Stieleria varia: one gene and its partner. The protein of the gene in region 1 interacts with the protein of each later gene in a pairwise test. Links are inferred from orthologs where the notes say so. Each region holds a gene or a part of one and is shown in the gene's direction. Other genes may lie near its edges. The genes, in order: nth and aceE.

Region 1 (8,583 bases):
GTGCGATTCACCTTTGCGATTTTCTCTCGTGGTTGCGCGGCGGAACAAGTTGATGATTTCGCCCGTCAAGCTGCTTGCGGTCGTCTTGTGATACGGTGACTCCGGCGGCAGACCAGCGGCCAGTCGACGGTGGGCTTCCGGCATGCTGTGGTAAGGAAGCCTGGGGAACAAATGGTGCAGGGCGTGGTAACGCGTGCCGATCGGCCCCCAAAGTTCGGTGATCCAAGCGTGGTTGGGGTAGTTGACCGAGTCGAGCAACTGTTCTTCGAATGACATCTCGCCGCCTTGATTCATCCAGCGGTGGGCACCGAGTGTGCGGATTTCATTCAACGTCAAAATCCCCACTCCTAACGCGTACGCGACGATCCAAAAAGGATTGAAGAAAACGCCTTTCATGATCAGGTGCCCGAAAATCAGCCCCATGCCGACCACGAAGCAACCGATTTCTTGTAGCACGACGATCCGCATCAGCTTGGGCGATCCGTCGGTGCGTTCATAAAAGGGATCCACGACCATGGTTGACGCATGCCGGTGCACGTATTGGCGGGCACCCGGGATCAACCAGCAGATGGGGCTGAGAACGACGAATCGAAAGATGCCGAGAAAGGGAATCACCAAGGCTTGCAGGATAAAACCGACGATGAGCCAAGGGCTGCGATGGCTCAGTTCCAAGTACTCGCCATCGTGATCGGTCCCGTAATGTTTTCGCCGATGATGGTCGACGTGTGGGTAGTAGAGAAATGACGGGATAAAGAACGGGATGCCGCAAAGCAGGTTCCATGCGATGCGGAAACCTTTGAAACCGTCTCGTGGTAAATGAACCAGCTCGTGAATGAACATCACTGCACGCATGCAAGCGATGACCGCCAAGATGTAGGCAACCGGCAACGCGATCCACACCCAGGACTCGCCCCAGCGTTCGTCGACCATTGCTCTCATTGCGAACAGCATGGCGTGGGCGACGACGATCGTGACCAGAAAGTCGGTCCAGTAAATGAGCGGGTTCGGCTTGCTCAGGTCGCCGATCAACGTTCGGGCTTGGGCAAACGAAAATTCAGTGCGCGCGGAGACCTTGGGCGGATGCGGCTGATCGCTGGTTTCGTCGTTCTGCGGTAAATCCGGTGTGGGTGCCTGTGACATGGTTGCAATAACGATGTGGTAAACCGGGAGCTGGTGAACTGAGACCGCTCATTGCCGAGATCGGATGGCTCGAACTCAGATGACCCGACATCAGTTCGTTCGTCATCTGCTGGATTTATCGGCTATCCAATGCAATCGGATGATCATTCATCTCGATCTTGGTCACTTGGTGGTTCATCCACAACCCGAAAAACGAAAATGAACAAGTCTCCTGGATTGTCATACCTTACCAGGGCAGCCCGTAGTGACAAACAAAACTCGGAGTTGTCATAATGTCGCATTCTGGTCGATCTCCGCCCGCTTTTTTCCCATCACCTCCTCTCACGGACCCCCGCCATCGACTCATTGCCCATCCACATCGTGGTGATAGGAGCTGGGGCCGCCGGAATGGTCGCCGCTGCGCAGGCCGCCAAAAACGGAGCGAAGGTGACCTTGCTGGAGAAAAACTCCAAGACCGGGGTCAAGATCCTGATGTCCGGCGGGACACGCTGCAATTTGACCCACCAAACCGACGCCAAAGGGATCGCCGCCGGATTTGGGGCAAATGGGCGTTTCTTGCAGCGCAGCGTGGGAGCATTTGGGCCTCGCGATGTCGTGCAGATGTTCAACGATCTGGGCGTCGCGACCAAGGTGGAGTCCACCGGCAAGATCTTTCCCTCCAGCGACCGGGCGTTGGACGTCCGAAACGCACTGCAGCATGACGTGCTGCGATCGGGAGTGGAGCTACGACTCAACTCGGGGGTCGAGCGAGTACAGCGGGACGGCGACGGTTGGTCGGTGATGACGGGCAGTGAAACCGTGTTCGCCGATCGACTGATCGTGACTGCGGGCGGCCGCAGTTGGCCGAAATGCGGCACCAGCGGCGACGCCTATCAGTGGCTCTCGGATCTGGGACACACCATCGTCCCCACCCGCCCGGCCCTGGTGCCGTTGGTCGGTGGCCTGGCGTGGACCCATGACTTGTCAGGACTGACGCTGGAGGACTGTGAAGCCTTTGTTTATCGCTTGGACAAGCCGGGCGGATCGGCAGTCGGCAAACCGCTTGCCCGTCGTCGCAGCTCTTGGCTGTTCACCCACTTTGGTTTTTCCGGGCCTGTTCCGATGGATGTCAGTGGAACGCTCACCGCTGCTGACTCGTTGGCAGATGTCGGACTGCGCGTGGACTTGTTGCCCGATGTGACGGCAGACGAATTGACGCGGCAATTGAGCGATCGCTCGGGTGGCCGCGGTCGACGCACGGCCTCGTCGATTCTGAGGGAGTGGTTGCCGCAACGATTGGCCGACGCGATCGCCACCCAGGTCGGTTACGACGGCATGCTGTCCGAGCTACCCAAACGCCACATGCAGCAGCTCGTCACCCACATCAAACAACTGCCGTTGCCCGTCAACGGAACACGCGGGTTTGCGAAAGCGGAGGTTACCGCGGGAGGTGTCTCGCTGGGCGAAGTCGATCCCAAGACCATGGCCAGTCGAATCGTTCCGGGACTCTATATCGCCGGCGAAGTCCTGGATCTGGATGGCTGGATCGGCGGATACAATTTCCAAGCCGCTTTCAGCACCGGACGCGCCGCAGGCATTGCGGCAAGCCTGCGGGATGCCAGTTGACACAGCGTTCGCGCGCCACAAACCTTTCGATTCATTCCCCGCTTGTCGACACCGTTGAGACCGATGCGAAAACAACAGCGAGCCGACATCGTTCGAGATCGACTCGGCGAGCTTTATCCCGATCCTCCAATTCCGCTCGACCACGTCGACGATTTCACGTTGCTGGTCGCGGTCCTGCTGAGCGCTCAATGTACTGACAAAAAGGTCAACGAAGTCACACCGGAATTGTTTCGTGTCGCGGGTGACCCGAAACGAATGTACGAACTGGGTGAAGCACAGATCCTGGAGATCATTCGACCGCTGGGGTTGTCCAAGCAAAAGGCAAAGAACTTGGAGGGGTTGTCCAAACGGTTGCTCGATGACTTTGGTGGCCAAGTCCCCCGATCGTTTGAAGAGCTGGAGTCATTGCCCGGTGTCGGCCACAAGACAGCCAGCGTCGTGATGGCCCAAGCCTTTGGAGTGCCCGCGTTTCCCGTCGACACACACATTCATCGATTGGCACAGCGTTGGGGACTGACCAGCGGCAAAAGCGTGACGCAGACCGAAGCCGATTTGAAACGATTGTTTCCCGAGTCGAGCTGGAACGACTTGCATCTGCAGATCATCTACTACGGACGCGAACACTGTACCGCACGAGGATGTGACGGCACGAAATGTGGCATCTGTCGCGAGCTGTACCCCAATCGTCGCAAGCCGCCGACCACTAAGAAAGCGTGAGCGGCGTCTGTTGTTGTGGGGCAAGCGAACGCCTCACCCCGTTTTGACCCGTAGCCGACAGGCGCAGGCGGAAGCGGCTCAGACTCCGCGGTGCAAGCCGTCTGGTAGCGGCTCCTACGCCTTCGGCTACTGCTGACTTTGTCGTGTTGCGTTATCTCTGTGAGCCGATGGCGCTAGCCGCGGGCCTCGAAGGGTTTGGTCAACACCATGAGGCCCGCGGCTAGCGCCTTGCGGCTCACAAAGTTCGCAGTCTCCGATAGGCGAAGCCGGCGTTGGACTCGGCTGCGGCTCAGACGTTCTTCCAGGCTCGTTCGTCGGCGCTGGCCAGGACCGCGTCGCAGACGCGTTGGGTTTCCAATGCGCTTCGGAAACTCGGTTCAATCGGATCGCCGGTCTCCAGCGACTTCAGGAAGTCCGCGACTTGGTGGATGAAGGTGTGTTCGTAGCCGATGTTCAGACCGGGAACCCACCAGTTGCCCATGTAGGGCATGTCGCCATCACTGATGTGAACGCTTCTCCAACCACGGACGATCGAGTCGTCGCTGTAGTCGAAATATTCCAAGCGGTGCAGATCGTGCAGGTCCCAGCGGATGGATGCGTTTTCGCCGTTGATCTCAAATGTGTACAACGCCTTATGTCCACGTGCGTAACGAGTGGACTCGAACAGACCCAACGAGCCGTTGTCGAAGTGGCAGTGGAACAAACAGGCGTCATCGATCTTGACGGGTTTCTTCTCGCCGGTCTCTGCGTGCGTGCGTTCTTTGACGAACGTCTCAGTCATCGCTGAGACATCGGAGATGCTGCCGTTGAGCCAAATGGCGGTGTCGATGCAGTGCGCCAGCAAGTCGCCGGTGACGCCGCTACCGGCTGCCTCAGCATCCAGACGCCACGTCGCCGCACCGCCTTGGGGAACGTCGGCGTTGATCGTCCAGTCTTGCAAGAAGTTCGCGCGGTAGTGAAAGATCCGCCCCAAGCGTCCTTCGTCGATCAACTGCTTGGCCAACGTGACCGCAGGGACTCGGCGATAGTTGTACCAGACCATGTTGGCCACGCCGGCCTTTTCGACCGCTTGGCACATTTCCTCGCCGTCGGCAGTGTTCATCGCCAGCGGTTTTTCGCACAGCACCATCTTGCCTGCTTCGGCAGCCGCGATGGAGATTTCCTTATGCAGGTTGTTTGGTGTGCAGACGTCGATGGCATCGATATCGTCTCGTTTGATCAACTCGCGCCAGTCGGTTTCAACGCTTTCGTAACCCCATTGGTCGGCAAACGATTGAGCCTTGTCCTTGTTTCGCGCGCAAACGGCTTTCAGGACGGGCTTGTACTCCAGGTCAAAGAAATGGTTGGCTTGGCAGTAACCATTGCTGTGGGTACGGCCCATGAATCCGTAGCCGACCATGCCGATGTTGAGAGGTTTCACGAGTGCTTCTGGGGTTGGAGGGAAAGGTATTTGGAAGGTGCGATTGGCCCGGCCGCTGACGCGTCGCTGCTGACAAGTTGAATCGACGGACTAAACGTTTGGATCAAATCGAGTTGTCGCGGACTTTGATCATGGTGTCCAGGATCGTGTTCCACGTGCTTGGGTCCTCGAGTGTTTCGTTGGCAAACATACAGCCGTCCCAGCAGATGTGTTTGATTCCGCGTTCTTGGTAATCCTTGAGCCAATAACTGGCGCAACGAACGATGTCGAGTTTGCCGTTGGGGTCATCCGCTTGGCAGTGCTTGCCCGTCTTGTCGTGATCACCTGCGCCTTTGACATCGCCGTCGTTTTGGGCGACGTGAAAGTCGATCGTCCAGGGACGCAGTTTGTCGGTCATGACTTCGTAGGCCGCATAGAACTCTTCTTCCGTGTAGCCTTCTTTCAACAAGGCGTGTTCGGGAGCGTTGTAGCCCATCAGGTAGAGGTAGGTGTGGGCAAGGTCGGCTTGAAAACCGAGCGACTGTGGCATGCCGACTTCCTCAAGCAAATCCAGCATGTCTTTCCAACTGTGCATCCCGGCCCAGCAGATTTCACCTTCGGCAGCCAAACGTTCGCCGTGATCGGCAGCGATCTTGGCTGCTTCGCGAAACGTGTTGGCGATCTTGGTCGTGTTGCCCTTGGCATCCTCACGCCATTTGTCCAAGCCGAACTCGGCGCTGTCGATGCGGATGCATCCGTATTCGCGGACGCCGTGATCGTTAAAGATTCCTGCGATACGGCAGGCCATCTTGACGGCCGAGAGGAATTTATCGACTTGTTCTTTGTCGCCCATGGCGGAGTCACCGATGGTGCCTGGCCAAACTGGTGCCACCAACGAGCCGACTTTGAATCCTTTTGATTGGATCATGTCGGCGATCTTGCGAAGATCCTCATCGCTGGCTTCCGGGTCGGTGTGCGGCAGGAACAGGAAGTAGTCGATGCCGTCGAACTTCTGCCCGTTGACTTCCGCCGCAGCAGTCAAATCCAGCATCTGTTCCAGCCCGATCGGTGGCTCCTGGTCCGGTCCGTCGCCTTTACCAACCAGGCCGGGCCACATTGCGTTATGAATTTTCATGGGGAGAGTTTCGTCGTTGGGGTGAGGATGATGGGAGGAGATGAACCGGAGCGTCGCCGACACGACGACAGATCGGGCGTTGTCGCCCGATCGTCAATGGGTTACCCGATGGGCGTTTCAGCCAAGATCAGCTGCCGGCGGTCGGCAGGTCACTGTGAACGTTGGGGCCAAAGTATCGCAAGCCGACCAAGGGCTCCGTGCCCAGGTTTTCGATCTCGACACCGCCGGTCGCCGCTACGTGTGAAATGAACACTTCGTCGGTCGTGTTTTCGCCGAAGCGAATCATGGCCGGCGTTTGCAAATCCAGTTTGCCCATTCGCCCGCGTCCTTGGACCGTGATCCAACTACTGGCACCGGGATCTTTCAGCGTGCACTTGGCACCTGGATCGATGGTCAACTCTTTGGCACTGAATAACTGTTCGCCATCGACAGTTCCATAGACGATCCAGCGATCGGTGTATCCGTCGCCGCTGCGGTTTTCGTCGACGACGGGCTCCAGATAGTTGCTTTGTTTGAAGTGCGTATCGACGTTCTTGTCCCAGTCCAATTGTCCGACGATGAAATCGAGATCCTGGTGTTTGTCTTCCGGCATGTCTTTGACCAGCAGTGACCAAGGCACGTAGCGGCCTTCAACGATCGACTGGTACATGCCGAACACGTCGCTGCCCCACTGGGGCTCGTAAGTGCACAGCGATCCGGGGGCGTGCAGCACGCCGGGCGGAATCAGCCAGCCGGTCCCACGTTTGAGGCGGTAAGCACGGCTGAGATCCAGCATGCCGTTGTCACCTTTGTTCCAATCTTCTAGACAGCGTCGGACGTCTTCTTTGGTCGTTCCCGGCTCCAACCCCATGAACGTGTAGGCAAAGTTGTTGTCGACGTTGTTCAGTTGCGGAGGAAAGTAGTAGCTTTCCGGCTTGCCTTCTTGGCCCACCAACGCGGCGTCTTCAAAGGACTGGTGCATGTGGTGTGGGATCGGTCCCATGTTGTCAAAGAATTTGCTGTACACAGGCCATCGATCGTACTTGCTGAAGATCGCTTCGCCGACCAAGTCCTTTCCGCGTTCGGCGACGGCATCGCGGAGCAAGAATTTCTGGCCTTCGAACAGGCAGAACGAGAGCCCCTCGTGCCACACACGGCCTTCGTTGGCTGCTTCGGTCGTGCTGCCGAACCAGCGTTCGTCGATGCCACCTCGGTCGGCACCAAAACGATAGTAGTCGTTGGGGTGCAACTTGATGCGTCGTCCCGGGTGCAGGAAGGAGCGTGGCACCCAGGTGGGAGTCAGCCGCAGCAAACCGTCGCCCGCGTTCATTGCCGATTCCAAGATTCCGGCGACACTATCGCCTTGCACCAATCCGTCGTCCAAGTTCACGTCAGTCATGGTTTGCAAATATTCTGCATCAAATGGGTATTTGTGGGTGGGGAAAGTCCCCGCATGTTTTATTCGCTGGCAACCTGAGGTACAAGAACGGCAGCCCGGAGGTCGCTGAAATCGCGTCATTTCCTCCGCTCTCCATCATCCGTCATCTCCCATCAAACGACCATGTCCGAAATCGTCACCGCTCGATCCCACGAGAATCGCGTCCAGAGCATCCGCTGGAACGATCAGTCCCCACTGACGATGGCCTTGGAGACTCGCCGCGGGATGATCCACTGTGAGCACGGCATTTTCGTGGGCGGCAAGGCCGATGGGGTGGAAGTGGTCCAGATCGACACAGGGGTCGCCAAGGTCATGGTGCTGCCGACACGTGGGATGTCCATTTGGCAAATCGAGTGTGACGGTGTGCGTTTCGGGTGGAATTCACCCGTGGCGGGTCCCGTTCACCCATCGCTCGTCCCGATCAGCGAAAACTCCGGACTGGGATGGCTGGATGGTTTCGACGAACTGGTGGTCCGCTGCGGACTAGAGAGCAATGGAGCCCCCCAGCACGATAGTGCCGGACACCTCGTATACCCTCTGCACGGTCGAATCGGAAATCTGCCCGCCGACTCGCTATCGATCGAGTACGACGAAGCGTCGGGGCGGTTGGAGCTGATCGGCGAAGTCTGCGAGTCTCGACTTTTCTTTACCAACCTGCGTTTGCAAAGCCGACTGCGGGTCAACGCCGGGTCCGCCGATATCGAACTGCTAGACAACGTCACCAACGAGCGCAGCACCGCTGCAACGATGCAGTTGCTCTATCACATCAATGTCGGCAAGCCGGTGTTGGGCGAAAACGCCAAGCTGCTGGCTCCGCTGGAGGAACTTGCCCCCAAAGACGACCGATCGGCTGCAGAGATCGACCAGTGGAATCAGTTCGGGCCGCCGGAATCGGGCTACGCCGAACGAGTCTACTTCGCCAAACTTCGTGGCGACGATTGCAACGACACGTCTGTGATGTTGCACAATGCGGAGGCCAGCAGAGGACTGGCGGTGACGTACAACCTCGCCGGCTTGCCGAACTTTGTCCTTTGGAAGAACACCGCCGATGAAGCCGATGGCTACGTCGCGGGACTCGAGCCGGCAACCAACTTTCCCAACACACGAGCCTTTGAAGAATCACAGTCGCGTGTGGTGAAACTCAAGTCCGGTCAGACAGCAGCATTTCGC
Region 2 (9,069 bases), 230 kb from region 1 along the record:
AATTGCTCAGCGGCGTCATCAACCCGACCAGCGGCTCGGCGACCGTGATGGGGTTCGTCCCCTGGCAACGCAAAAACGAGTATCGACGTCGATTCGCCCTCGTGATGGGACAGAAAAACCAACTCTGGTGGGACTTGCCCGCGCAAGAATCCTATCGGTTGCATCAACAGATCTACGGCATCCCCTCACAGCAGTTCAACGCGACGATGGAGGAGCTGACGGAATTGCTCGATGTCAAACGTCTACTCAGCCAACCCGTCCGCGAACTATCGCTGGGCGAGCGGATGAAGATGGAGTTGATCGCGGCGCTGCTGCACAGCCCAGAGGTCTTGTTCTTGGACGAACCGACCATCGGATTGGACGTGATCGCGCAGCACAACATCCAACAGTTCTTGCGTTACTACCAAGAGAAACGCAAGATCACGATCTTGTTGACCAGCCACTACATGAAAGACGTCGCGGCGTTGTGCAAACGTGTCGTCGTGATCGCTCGTGGAAGGATCGAGTACGATGGTTCACTCTCGGGAATCGTCGACAAATTCTCCAGCCACAAGATCATCACGTTGCAATTGGCCGATGGGCATGAACCCTCTCTAGCGCATTTGGGCGAAATCCTCAGCGAGACATGGCCCAAAGTCCGCGTCCGAGTCCCCCGCGCCGAGGTCCCCCGCGCATTGAGCGAAACCCTGGCGGCGCATCCGATCGAAGACGTCGTGGTGGAAGACCCGCCACTGGAAGACGTGATCGCCGACCTATTCCGAGAAACCGCCGCCAACCCATCGAGCTAAAAGAAATCAGCGAGATCAGCGATCCCCCACAATGGCCCGCACGTCCCGAAGGGGCCGAACATGAAAGCCCAGGGCAGAGCGCAGCGCCGCCCTGGGTAACCGAACAACCGATTACAACCACCTCGCCCTGAAAGGGCCAAACACCGTTCTCAATCCAAAACGTACCGGTCGCCAAACTCAATTTCGCGTCGGGAAAAACGCTGTAACGCCCACTTCGGGGCTTGGGGGTGAATGACGCACAACACCCCAGGGCGACGCTGCGCTCTGCCCTGGGCTATTTTGTCATGTCCCTTTGGGACGAAAATAGTACCCACCGCCTCACGTCCCCCAAGGCTCGGCGACGCGAGTCCTGCAACCGCCAGATGACAGCCGCTCTCACAAATCCAACTCGGTGCCTGGGAACAGCGTTCTCGATGCACTATCGACCGGTTCTCCCGTTCGCATGTTCCACCACTGGCCGGCGCGATCGGGATCGTAGTTGGGGTTGGGGATCGGCATGCGGGCGATGACACTTCGTCGCCAAAGGTCCAGTTTGCGTTTCAAGTCCGCGGCGCGGCCCACCTTTTCCATCACCAGGTTTTTCGTTTCACCCAAGTCATCGGCCAAGTGATAAAGCTCAACATCGCCCGTGCCGTCGAGGTACTCGATCAATTTCCACTCTCGCTCGCGGATGCTGCTGGCCGGTCGATCGTGATGGTAGTGGGGATAGTGCCAATGCAACGCCTCACGATCCAGTCGGGCCGTTGGATCCGACAATAGCGGTCGCAAGCTGAGGCCGTCGATCGGTTGATTGACGGGCAACGATCCGCCTGCCAAGTCAACGAACGTGGGATAGAAATCATAGGTGATCGTCGGCTCACTGCACGTCGATCCCGCCGGCACCATCGGCGGGTACTTGATGATCAACGGCACTCGCACGCCGCCTTCGTGCAACGAACCCTTTTCGCCTTTGAGTGGCGTCTGAGTCGAAACGGTGCGGTCGGCCTCCGGGTTGTAGTCGTATCGCTGATACAAACCGCCGTTGTCCGAAGTGAACAAGATCATCGTCTTGTTCGTCAAACCGTTTGCGTCCACAGCGTGTACGATCCGGCCGACCATGTCGTCCACATGTTCAATCATCGCAGCGTAGATCGGATGCGGCAGATGATCCTCGCCACCCGCCTTCTGGCGATACTTTTCGACTTTCTCACTCATCGCGCCCAACGGAATGTGGACGGCAAAGGGTGAGACGATGGCAAAGAATGGTCGCGACGAGTTTTCTTCGATGAACCGCACCATCAAGTCGGCTTCGAAATCCGTTCGGTACTGACCGGGCTTGGGCTGCAACGACTTGTCCCGCGCCCGGTACTTGCCCTCGTAATGCGGCCCATTGATCTCGGCGTCAAAGTCATAGCCTTGCCTGCCCGGCGTCTGGTCCGCTTCGCCGCCCAAGTGCCACTTGCCAATGTAGCCCGTCGCGTATCCGGACGCTTTGAGTGATTCGGCAACCGTCACCGTGTCAGGCGGCAAGGCCATCGTGGTCAACGGCGTGATCACTCGTTCAAAGGGACGCCAATGTCCGGGGATGTGAGCAGTGATTCCGATGCGTGCTTGATTCTGCCCTGACTGCAACGCGCACCGCGTCGGCGAACAGACAGCGCCGGCGGCATAAAAATCAGTGAAGCGCATGCCTTGTTTGGCAAGCTCGTCGATGTGTGGCGTTTCGACAAACTCGTTGCCGTAGCATCCGATGTCTTTCCAGCCGAGGTCGTCGATGAAGATCACGATGACATTGGGCTTGGGAGCATGGTGTTTAGGAGCATTGGGATTGGCGTCCTGAGCGTCAGCCGACATCGACATCAACGTCAGCAGGCCGATCGTCAGACACCCAAGACAAATGGAAGACAGGTAAGATCGCATGGTGAGTATTCCGGCGGCAGAAACGAGTGGGCCGTAGTGTGTTGTATCGAGATCATCAAGCAGTATCTTACTCGGCAATGTCTATCAGTGTGAGCCGACGGCGCTAGGCGCGGATTATTCATCAGCCGGCACGCGATAGCGTCCGGTTCCCGAGTATAGGTGCAAGAACCGGACGCTATCGCGTGGCGGCTGATATGCGCAGACTGTTTTGCACCAATCCGCGCAGGTCGTTTCGTGCAAACGTGCTGCAAGGACTGTAGTCAGTCGCGTGGCTTCACGCTTACCGGCACGAATCGCAAGCGAGTGAATTCGGTCGGTCAGTCACCACCCAAATGATCAGGTCGACGGTTCCAACCGCCGTTGACGTTCAGCGTTTGCCCAGTGCAAAAGGTATTGCCCGGCGCGGCAAGAAAACACACCGCGCGGGCGACGTCCTGCGGTGTGCCCCAACGTGCCATCAACGATTGTGAGCGGGCACGTTGATTCCAGTACTCACTGGTGGATTGCCCCCAAGCCGTTTGGATCCAACCGGGCGCGACCGTGTTGACGCGGACATGTGGCGACAGTGTTTGCGCGAGACTGTTGGCATAAGCCATCACCGCGGCTTTGACCGGCCCGAACATCTGACCCGCGTCGCCTTCCATTCCCGCGGGTGCTTGATCCCAACCGATGAAGGTCATCGACGGCGGCACATTGCTACCCGAGACCGCAGCGGTTTGCTTCAGCATCCGATCGGCGACCAAACGAGACAGTCCAATCGTGTTGACCAAATCGACTTCCAACAGCAAACGCAACTTGGACTGAAAATCGAGCTCCGCCGACTTGCTGGTCAGCACATCAGCTCCGGCGTTGTTGACCCAAGTCGTGACGTGCCCCAGTTGGTTCCACGCCGCATCGACCAACTGTTCCGCTTGATCGGGATCAGACAAGTCGGCCGACGTCAGAAACACTTCGGTTCCCTGCTGACGCAACATCTCTGCGGTCTGCTCTGCGCCCTCTCGGTTCTTGCGGTAGTGAACCAGGACGCTGCTGGCGCCGCTGTTGGCCGTGCGAACTGCAATCGCTTGACCGATGCCGCTGGACGCGCCGGTGACGACCACTCGTGCGCCGCGGAACTCGCTGCTGTCGGGTTTCTTGCTCACAACGTTTTTGCTCACAACGATTCCCTCATTCCGCTCGGGCGATTGATTTGCGCAGAGTGCCTGGTTTCTCAAAATGGACCACGCCCGTCCCAAAAACCGACCAAATCACACCATGAATAGTGTACATTTGTACATATAATGTGGCGGGAGTGACGACAATGGAGGCGAATTGCGGGCGGTATCGCCCCCGCTAGAGGGCTCGCCCTTGCCGCTGAGCACCCCCGGCAGCTAATCTTCGGTGGAAACAGAATAACCGTAAACCCCGCAGACGAACGACGTTCGGTGGTGGGTCAAACGCTTGCAGGGAAAATAACAACATGTCGGATGCCAAATCGGTCGCCCAAGCTGAAGTCGAAAAACAGGTTGGCGAGTTGCTGCAGTTGGATGCGGAGGTCGATGTTGATGCCGCTGAAACACAAGAGTGGCTTTCATCACTTGAGTATGTGTTGCAGAGCAAGGGCGCTGATCGCGTTCGCTTTCTGATCGAGCAACTACGTGACCGAGCCGCCGAAGAAGGCATTCAGTCGGCCGACGATACACGCACGCCGTACGTCAACACGATCGCCCCTCACGATCAACCGCCCTTTCCCGGCAACCGTGAGTTGGAGCGTCGCATCAAGTCCATCGTACGATGGAACGCGATGGCCATGGTGGTTCGTGCGAACAAGCGAGGCGGCGGAGTAGGCGGACACATCAGCACGTTCGCATCCAGTGCCACGCTTTATGAAATCGCGTTCAACCATTTCTTCAAAGGCCGTGGTGAAGATGGCTACTCGGGCGACACGATTTATTTCCAAGGACACGCATCGCCCGGCATGTACAGTCGCGCTTTCCTAGAAGGCCGACTGTCGGAAGAGCACTTGGAGAATTTTCGACGTGAGTTGGCGCCCGGTGGCGGCTTGAGCAGTTATCCGCACCCATGGTTGATGCCCGGATTCTGGGAGTATCCCACGGTCTCAATGGGCTTGGGACCGATCATGGCGATCTATCAAGCACGCTTCAACGAGTACCTGCGTGACCGCGGCATCAAAGACACCTCGGGCCAAAACGTGTGGGCGTTTCTTGGTGACGGCGAATGCGACGAGCCGGAAACACTTGGCGCGATCGGATTGGCCGCGCGTGAGAAGCTCGACAACCTGATCTTTGTCATCAACTGCAACTTGCAACGGCTCGACGGCCCGGTACGTGGCAACGGCAAGATCATCCAAGAGCTGGAGTCGATCTTCCGTGGTGCCGGCTGGAATGTGATCAAGGTTGTGTGGGGCGACGATTGGGACGCCTTGCTGGCCAACGACACGACCGGACTGCTTGCCAAACGCATGAACGAAGTCGTCGACGGTCAGTACCAAAAGTACACCGGGATGCCGGGCAGCTACATCCGCGAACACTTCTTTGGCAAATATCCCGAACTACTGAAGATGGTGGAAACCTTTAGCGACGAAAAACTGGAAAAGATGCGTCGCGGCGGACACGATCCGGAAAAGGTCTACGCGGCGTACGCCCAAGCGACACAAAACAAGAACGGCAAGCCCACCGTCATCTTGGCCAAGACGGTCAAGGGGTACGGACTTGGCGAGGCAGGGGAAGGACGCAACGTCGCCCACAACCAAAAGAAGATGAACGAAGCCGAGTTGCTGGAGTTCCGCACACGGTTCGGCATTCCGATCAGCGACGAAGACGTCGGCAAAGCACCGTTCTATAAGCCGGCCGAAGGCAGTGCCGAGATCAAGTACATGAAGGAACGACGCGCGGCATTGGGCGGTCCGGTACCGTCACGTCCGACCGAGCACCCGACGATGGAAGTGCCCACGTTGGAGGATTTCGGCAAACTGATCAAGCGATTGGAAGACAAGAGCTGCAGCACGACGTTTGCCGTCGTTCAGACCTTGATCGCCATGTGTCGTGACAAAAAAATCGGCAAGTACATGGTGCCGATCGTCCCAGACGAGTCACGAACGTTCGGCATGGAAGGCATGTTCACCCAGTTCGGCATCTACGCTCACTCGGGACAACTCTACGATCCGGTCGATTCGGGGATCATCCAGAAATACAAGGAAGCCCAGGACGGTCAGATCTTGGAGGAAGGCATCACCGAAGCCGGATCGATGAGTTCCTTCAACGCCGCCGGAACGGCCTACAGCGCCCACGGCGTGAACATGATTCCGTTCTTCATCTACTACAGCATGTTCGGTTTCCAACGCATCGGCGACTTGATCTGGGCGGCCGCCGACATGCGTGCCAAAGGTTTCTTGATCGGTGGCACCGCCGGACGCACAACGCTCAACGGCGAAGGCCTTCAGCACCAAGACGGACACAGCTTGCTCAACGCCATCGCGTTCCCCACCGTGCGAGCTTACGACCCGGCTTTCGCCTACGAAGCCGTCGTGATCATCGCCGAGGGACTCAAGAAGATGTACCAAGAGGGCGAAGAGTGCATTTACTACTTGATGGCGGAAAACGAAGAGTACACGCACCCACCGATGCCTGAGGGATGCGAGGAAGGCATCGTCAAGGGCATGTACAAGTTCCGCTCGAAAACCGTCGATCAACCCAAGGCACACGTCCAACTCTTCGGCAGCGGTGCGATCCTCAACTGCGTGCTCAAGGCACAGGAGATGTTGGCTGAGCAGTACAACATCGGCAGCGATGTTTGGAGCGTGACCAGCTACACGCAACTGCGACGCGAAGCGGGCGATTGCGATCGCTGGAACATGCTGCACCCGACCGAGAAGCCGCGACGAAGCTATTTGGAGCAGCAACTGGAGGGCGTCGAAGGTCCGTTCATTTGTGCGACCGATTACGTTCGCGCCTTGTCCGAACAGCTGACACCTTGGATCCCCGGTGATTACTATTGCCTGGGCACCGACGGAATGGGACGCAGCGAAACACGCGAAGCCCTGCGTCGCCACTTTGAGGTCGACGCCGAGTCGATCGTGATCGCTACGCTGAGCCGTTTGGCCAAGTCGGGCGTGTGCACCGCAGAGGATGTCGCCAAAGCGATCAAGGATTTGAACTTCGATGCGGACAAACCCAATCCGTATTTCGCCTGAACCTGACCACTGACTCACCGATTACTGACAAAAATTTTTATACGCATGGCTACCGAAGTAAAACTGCCCGATCTGGGCGACGGGATTGAATCCGGCGACGTTCTGGAAATCTTTGTCTCCGTGGGAGACACGATTTCAGCCGGACAAGACATCGTGGAAATGGAAACCGACAAGGCAACCGTTCCCGTCCCCTCCGACGTGGGCGGCAAGGTCACCAAGATCCTGGTCGGCGAAGGAGACACGGTCCCCGTCGGTGGCGTGCTGTTGGAAGTCGAAGCGGCCGCAGGAGCTGAATCTTCGGCCCCCGCACCTGCTCCCGAAGAACCCAAAGCCGAAGCGTCTGAACCGGCACCTGAGCCCGAGGCAGCCGAGCCCAAGGCACCAGAACCCAAAGCAGCCGAACCGACACCGGCACCCGCTAAACCGGCCGCCGAAGCCCCCGCGCCGCCCGTCGCCCCGCCGCCTGCTCCCGCGGCACCAGCTCAGCCAGCCGCGCCAGCGCAACCAACCGCGCCAGCACAAGCTTCGCCTGCCACCGCAGACACCTCCGCCAGCAGTGGCGGCGTGATCCCAGCCGGTCCGGCCATCCGTCGCTTCGCCCGCGAAGTCGGCGTGGACTTGAGCCGAGTCCCCGGCAGTGGCGAAGGCGGTCGAATCACCCGAGATGATGTCCTGGCAGTTGTCCGCGCCGCAAACCAATCCTCGCGATCCCAGGCCGCTGCCGCCCAGCCGCCAGCGAGTCCGTCCCAACCGGCATCGACGTCCGCAGGCATGCCCGGCACCTCGGACCGTGACGACTACGGCCCGATCCGAGTCGAGCGGATGGATCGCATGCGCAAGACGATCGCCGCGCAGATGAACAACAGTTGGTCCAGCGTTCCCCGCGTGACCAACTTTGACGACGCCGACATCACCGATTTGGAAACCCTTCGTCAGAGCAGCAAGGAAGAGTATGCGGCCAAGGGCATGAAGCTGACGACGATGCCGTTTCTGATCAAAGCCGTCGCGATGGCCTTGAAAAACCATCCGTCCATGAACGCGTCGATCGACACGGAAAACGAGCAGATCATCTACAAGCACTATGTTAACGTCGGGATCGCAGTCGATACCGAACGTGGGCTGATCGTCCCGGTGATGAAGGACGCCGATCGCATGAGCGTGCCGGACACGACCAAGGCGCTCGCCGAGTTGTCCGGCAAAGTCCGCAACAGCCAGTTTGCCGTCAGCGATTTGCGAGGCGGAACGTTCACGATCAGCAATCTGGGTGCCATCGGCGGCCAGTATTCCACTCCGATCGTCAACGTCCCCGAAGTCGCGATCTTGTTGGTCGGACGCAGCCGCAAGCTGCCCGTCGTGATGCCAGACGACTCGATCCGCCCTCGGCTGATGATGCCTCTGAGCCTGTCCTACGACCACCGCTTGGTCGACGGAGGCACTGCGGCGCGTTTCCTGAACGACATCATCGCCTACCTAGAAGCCCCCAGCCGCCTGCTATTGGCCTTCTGAGGCTGGGGGGGGCTATCAAAGGGTTGGTATCGACACTGCTCAATTCAGCCCGTGTTCTTGTTCCACGTGCCCGAGCCAAAGTGAACCTCAGGCGCTAGCCGTGGGCCGGCACCGCAATCCGCCTCAGCCCCACGGCTAGCGCCTGAGGCTCACTGGATGCACCCTGAGTGCCCCTGCCAAAGTGAGCCTCAGGCGCTAGCCGTGGGCCGGCACCGCAATCCGCCTCAGACCCACGGCTAGCGCCTGAGGCTCATTGAAAGCACACTGAGGATGCGGCGATTCTCTCACCTCGTCGACTCTCCCTGCCCAAAGAATCCGCGCAGCCGGGAATTCTGTCACCGTTGATGGATGCCTGAGCACGTCCGATCGATTATTCTGTTCTACTGAACGTCAGGTCTGCTTACTCTCAGGGTTTGCGGCCGTTCCCCCACAGATCCTCAGATCCACTCGTCTAGTCGCTTGGAGAGCTTTGTTGATGACCAACGCCATTGGTTTGTTCCGTTCCGGTGCTCCTTCTCAATGGCTGCTACGTGCCGCCTTTGTTCTGCTTTCCTTTTGCGTGATCGCTTCGATCGGCTCATCGAGCGTCATCGCACAAGACGGTGACGCCGCCGCCGAATTCGGTGGAGCGGACCCTGCGCCGCCGGCTGCCGACGACGGTGGTGCGCCAGACGCCGGCGGTGC

The links.
Region 2: the proteins of nth (region 1) and aceE interact in binary tests that used the Escherichia coli proteins (3 or more experiments, as listed by UniProt). The link is inferred for Stieleria varia from one-to-one orthologs.

Annotation. Positions count from the first base shown.
Region 1 is NZ_CP151726.1:354,149-362,731, forward strand. Bases 1,850-4,635 are described here. They hold nth (endonuclease III), read left to right. Parts: upstream 1,850-2,808; coding sequence 2,809-3,462; downstream 3,463-4,635. Other genes in these bases: Pla52nx_RS01360 (NAD(P)/FAD-dependent oxidoreductase), read left to right, coding at 1,850-2,745; Pla52nx_RS01370 (Gfo/Idh/MocA family protein), read right to left, coding at 3,752-4,635. Also shown: Pla52nx_RS01355 (fatty acid desaturase family protein), read right to left, coding at 1-1,140; more of Pla52nx_RS01360, read left to right, coding at 1,486-1,849; more of Pla52nx_RS01370, read right to left, coding at 4,636-4,882; Pla52nx_RS01375 (sugar phosphate isomerase/epimerase family protein), read right to left, coding at 4,986-5,996; Pla52nx_RS01380 (hypothetical protein), read right to left, coding at 6,124-7,374; Pla52nx_RS01385 (aldose 1-epimerase family protein), read left to right, coding at 7,537-8,583. UniProt on the Escherichia coli protein: DNA repair enzyme that has both DNA N-glycosylase activity and AP-lyase activity. The DNA N-glycosylase activity releases various damaged pyrimidines from DNA by cleaving the N-glycosidic bond, leaving an AP (apurinic/apyrimidinic) site.
Region 2 is NZ_CP151726.1:581,703-590,771, forward strand. Bases 3,808-7,079 are described here. They hold aceE (pyruvate dehydrogenase (acetyl-transferring), homodimeric type), read left to right. Parts: upstream 3,808-4,146; coding sequence 4,147-6,879; downstream 6,880-7,079. Other genes in these bases: Pla52nx_RS02140 (SDR family NAD(P)-dependent oxidoreductase), read right to left, coding at 3,808-3,844; Pla52nx_RS02150 (2-oxo acid dehydrogenase subunit E2), read left to right, coding at 6,925-7,079. Outside these bases: Pla52nx_RS02130 (ABC transporter ATP-binding protein), read left to right, coding at 1-788; Pla52nx_RS02135 (sulfatase), read right to left, coding at 1,164-2,687; more of Pla52nx_RS02140, read right to left, coding at 3,005-3,807; more of Pla52nx_RS02150, read left to right, coding at 7,080-8,385; Pla52nx_RS02155 (MotA/TolQ/ExbB proton channel family protein), read left to right, coding at 8,861-9,069. UniProt on the Escherichia coli protein: Component of the pyruvate dehydrogenase (PDH) complex, that catalyzes the overall conversion of pyruvate to acetyl-CoA and CO(2).